DNA from 2 places in the Pseudomonas sp. S2_A05 genome. Region 2 is predicted to be linked to the other one. Evidence: predicted binding sites of a transcription regulator. Region 2 holds the regulator's gene; the other holds the start of a gene.
What was found. Region 2 encodes sigma-54, which starts transcription at its own class of promoters, with help from an activator protein. Its sites were predicted from a motif close to ANTGGCATNNANNTTGCTNT; they were not measured.
Positions count from the first base shown of each region.

Region 1: the regulator sigma-54 is predicted to act here: its motif matches at 1,346-1,365, upstream of AB4O12_RS01880 (flagellar basal body rod protein FlgF).

Region 1 is NZ_CP162775.1:395,068-397,258, reverse strand. Features, by position in the region: gene flgG (flagellar basal-body rod protein FlgG) at 1-505, opposite strand, end outside; gene AB4O12_RS01880 (flagellar basal body rod protein FlgF) at 551-1,291, opposite strand; gene AB4O12_RS01875 (sigma-54-dependent phenylalanine hydroxylase transcriptional regulator PhhR) at 1,636-2,191, opposite strand, start outside.
Region 2 is NZ_CP162775.1:5,719,666-5,721,856, forward strand. Features, by position in the region: gene hpf (ribosome hibernation-promoting factor, HPF/YfiA family) at 1-116, opposite strand, end outside; gene AB4O12_RS25795 (RNA polymerase factor sigma-54) at 190-1,680, opposite strand; gene lptB (LPS export ABC transporter ATP-binding protein) at 1,847-2,191, opposite strand, start outside.

The DNA.
Region 1 (2,191 bases), 650 kb from region 2:
CTTGCGAGGCCGGGTTGCCGGCGATGGTGATCGACACGGTGCCGTCACGGCCAACAGTGAAGGTCTGCGCATCGTTCGGGATGATGATCGCCGGTTCCAGGGCGAAACCGCTGGCGTTGACGATCTGGCCATTGGAGTCGAGGTGGAAAGTACCGTCACGGGTGTAGGACGTGGTGCCGTCCGGCTGCAGGATCTGGAAGAAACCGCGACCGTCGATGGCCATGTCCAGCGGCTGCTCGGTGGTTTGCAGGCTGCCGGCGGTGAAGTTTTTCTGGGTGCCGACAATGCGCACACCGGTACCCACTTGCAGACCCGACGGCAGTTCGCTGTCCTGGGTCGACTGGGCGCCTGGCTGACGCTTGATCTGATAGAGCAAGTCCTGGAACTCGGCACGGTCACGTTTGAAACCCGTGGTCGAAACGTTCGCCAGGTTGTTGGAAATGGTGGTCAGGTTGGTGTCCTGGGCGGACAGACCGGTTTTGGCAACCCATAGAGCCGGAAGCATTCGATTCTCCTCGTGCGCCTGTTTTACGGCGCGACGTTCTGATAATTAGCTGATCTGCAAGACCCGAGCCATGGCCTGGTCGTCGTCTTTGGCGGTGTTCATCATCTTGACGTGCAACTCGAATTGCTTGGCCAGGGCCAGCACCGAAGTCATTTCTTCCACGGCATTGACGTTGCTCGACTCAAGGAAACCCGAGACCAGTTTGACGTTGGCGTCGGCTTGCGCCGGCTGGCCGTCCTTGGTGTAAATCGAACCGTCGAGGCCTTTGTTCATGTTCTTGATGTCCGGGTTGACCAGCTTGATCCGGTCGACTTCGGCCATGACGCGCGGACCTTCGCCCATTGCGCGAATGCTGATGGTGCCGTCTTCGCCGACTTCGACCTGCTGCTCGGGCGGCACGGCGATCGGGCCGCCATTACCGATCACCGGCATGCCGTTGCCGGCGCGCAGTACGCCGAGGGCGTCGATGTTGAGGCTGCCGGTACGCACGTAGCTTTCACCACCGCTGGGGTTTTGCACGGCGATGAAACCGTTGCCGGATACCGCGACGTCGAGTTCACGACCGGTCTGCACCAGCGAGCCCGGCGTGAAGTCGGTGGCAGGACGTTCGCTCATGGCAAACGCGCGCGCCGGAAAGCTGTCACCGAATACCGGCATCGAACGCGCCTGCTCGAGGTCGCGCTGGAAGCCGTTGGTGGAAATGTTCGCCAGGTTGTTGGCATGCGCCCGCTGCGCCAGTGCGTTCTGGCTGGCGCCGGTCATTGCCACATAAAGGTACTTGTCCACAGTGTTTCCTCTGCATGCCGGACGTTTGCCGCCCACCGCTGTACTGCTCAGCCATAAGCAATTTGCAGACCAACTTTTTATTGGCGGGCGAAGGCCCGGTAAACAGGGGACTTGGGGGGATCGGAGGGGGAATCTGAAATGGGTCGAAGACGAAAAACCGGCGGTGTCATGCCGGTTAGTGGCAATCCTGAGTTCGGCGGGGGATGGAGATCCTGTGGCGAGGGGATTTATCCCCGTTCGGCTGCGCAGCAGTCGCCAAGCCTGCAAATGAGGTCGCTGGGAAGAAAAAGCGGGGCGGCTTCGCCGCCCATCGGGGATAAATCCCCTCGCCACAAAGGCTCTATTTAGCTTTCGGAGGTTTTGCCAACCTCATACTCACGCAACTTGTTGGCAATCGTCGTGTGCGACACACCGAGTCGCTTGCCCAACTGCCGACTGCTTGGATGCTCGGAATACAAGCGTTCCAGCACCGCTTTTTCGAAACGCCCGACGATCTCGTCCAGACTTCCGTCGAGGGAAAAATCGCCAAGCGGCTGACGCACGCCATAATCCGGCAGGCGAATATGTTCGGCCTTGACCGTGCCGCCGTCGCACAGGGAAACCGCCTGGAACAGCACGTTCTCCAGTTGCCGCACATTGCCCGGCCAGTGGTAATGGCTGAGGCGATCCATCGCCGCCGGGGCCAGTTTCGGCAGCGGACAACCGATCTGCCGACTGGCCTGGTCGAGAAAGTGTTCAACCAGCGGCGTCAGACCGTCGAGGCACTCGCGCAGCGGCGGGATGTGCAGCGACAGCACGTTCAAGCGGTGATAGAGATCCTGACGAAACTCACCGCGCGCGCACAATTCGGACAAGTCCACCTGCGTCGCGCAGATCACCCGCACGTCCAGATACACCTCT
Region 2 (2,191 bases):
ACCTGCACGTTGGTGATCTTGTCGAAATGTCGCTCCAGTCGCTGGAGTTTTTCCTCGATGTAGGAACGCAGAGGTTGGGTCACTTCCAGTTGGTGTCCACTGATGTTGACTTGCATACAGCTTCTCCTTCGTTGCCAGTGCATAAAGCGGCAGGCCGAAAAGCCTGCCACTGGAACGCTGTAACGTGGCTTACATCAACCGCTTGCGTTCGCTCGAAGGCGCGATTCCGAGGGATTCGCGGTACTTGGCGACGGTGCGGCGAGCCACCTGAATGCCTTGTGCCTCCAGTAAACCAGCGATCTTGCTGTCACTCAACGGCTTTTTCTGATTTTCCGCAGCGACCAGTTTCTTGATGATCGCGCGGATCGCCGTGGACGAGCATTCGCCGCCTTCGGAGGTGCTGACGTGGCTGGAGAAAAAGTATTTCAGCTCATAAATACCGCGCGGGGTATGCATGAATTTTTGTGTGGTCACCCGGGAAATCGTCGATTCGTGCATGCCGACCGCTTCGGCGATGTCATGCAATACCAACGGCTTCATTGCTTCGTCGCCGTATTCGAGGAAGCCGCGCTGATGTTCGACGATCTGCGTGGCCACTTTCATCAGGGTTTCGTTGCGGCTCTGCAGGCTCTTGATGAACCAGCGGGCCTCCTGCAACTGGTTGCGCATGAAAGTGTTGTCGGCGCTGGTGTCGGCACGCTTCACGAAACCGGCGTACTGGGCGTTGACGCGCAGGCGAGGCACCGATTCCTGGTTCAGCTCGACCAGCCAGCGCTCGTTGTCCTTGCGCACGATCACGTCGGGAATGACGTATTCGGCTTCGGTCGACTCGATCTGTGAGCCGGGACGCGGATTGAGGCTCTGCACCAGTTCGATGACCTGGCGCAGCTCGTCTTCCTTGAGCTTCATGCGCCGCATCAACTGGCTGTAATCGCGGCTGCCGAGCAGGTCGATGTAATCGGCGACCAGACGCTTGGCCTCGGTCAGCCACGGCGTCTTCGCGGGCAGCTGGCGCAATTGCAGCAGCAGGCATTCGCTGAGGTTGCGTGCGCCGATACCGGCGGGCTCGAATTGCTGGATGCGATGCAGGACAGCTTCGATTTCGTCGAGCTCGATGTCCAGTTCCGGGTCGAACGCTTCAAGAATCTCTTCGAGTGTTTCGTCCAGATAGCCCTGATTGTTGATGCAGTCGATCAGAGTCACGGCGATCAGGCGATCGGTGTCGGACATCGGTGCCAGGTTCAGTTGCCAGAGCAGATGGCTTTGCAGGCTCTCGCCGGCCGACGTGCGGGTGGTGAAATCCCACTCATCGTCATCGCTGCTCGGCAGGCTGCTGGCGCTGGTCTGGTAGACGTCTTCCCAGGCAGTATCCACTGGCAGTTCGTTGGGGATACGCTCGTTCCAATCGCCATCCTCGAGGTTATCCACCGTCGGGGCGGTTTCCTGGTAGGAGGGTTCCTGGATTTCGGCGGGCTTCTGTTCGGCGTTGTCGGCCAGCGGATCGGCGTTGTCGAAGTCGTCGCCTTCTTCCTGGCGCTCGAGCATCGGATTGGATTCCAGAGCCTCCTGGATCTCCTGTTGCAGGTCCAGGGTCGACAATTGGAGCAGGCGGATGGCCTGTTGCAGCTGCGGTGTCATCGTCAGCTGCTGGCCCATTCTCAAGACTAGCGATGGTTTCATGGCAGGGGCTTAACACCTTATTCGCCGGCGCTTTGCGCCATCCACTACAGGGCGCCGAAGCGCCAAACTTAAGCAAATTATATGCCTGAAACTGAAGTGTTTGCCTAGAGCGCTGTAACAATTAAAGCGGATAAATGCGCCTTGAATCGATACAGCGCTGTCGCGCTTACAGGCGGAACTCGTGACCCAGATACACTTCCTTGACCAGATCGTTGGCCAGGATGGTCTCGGCATCGCCTTCAGCGATCAGTTGACCGTCGTTGACGATGTAAGCGGTTTCGCAAATATCCAGCGTCTCACGCACGTTGTGGTCGGTGATCAGCACGCCGATGCCCTTGGCCTTGAGGTGATGGATGATCTGCTTGATGTCGCCGACCGAGATCGGGTCAACGCCGGCGAACGGTTCGTCGAGCAGTATGAATTTCGGTGCCGTCGCCAGGGCGCGAGCGATTTCCACCCGGCGGCGTTCACCACCGGACAGGCTCATGCCGAGGTTGTCGCGGATGTGGCT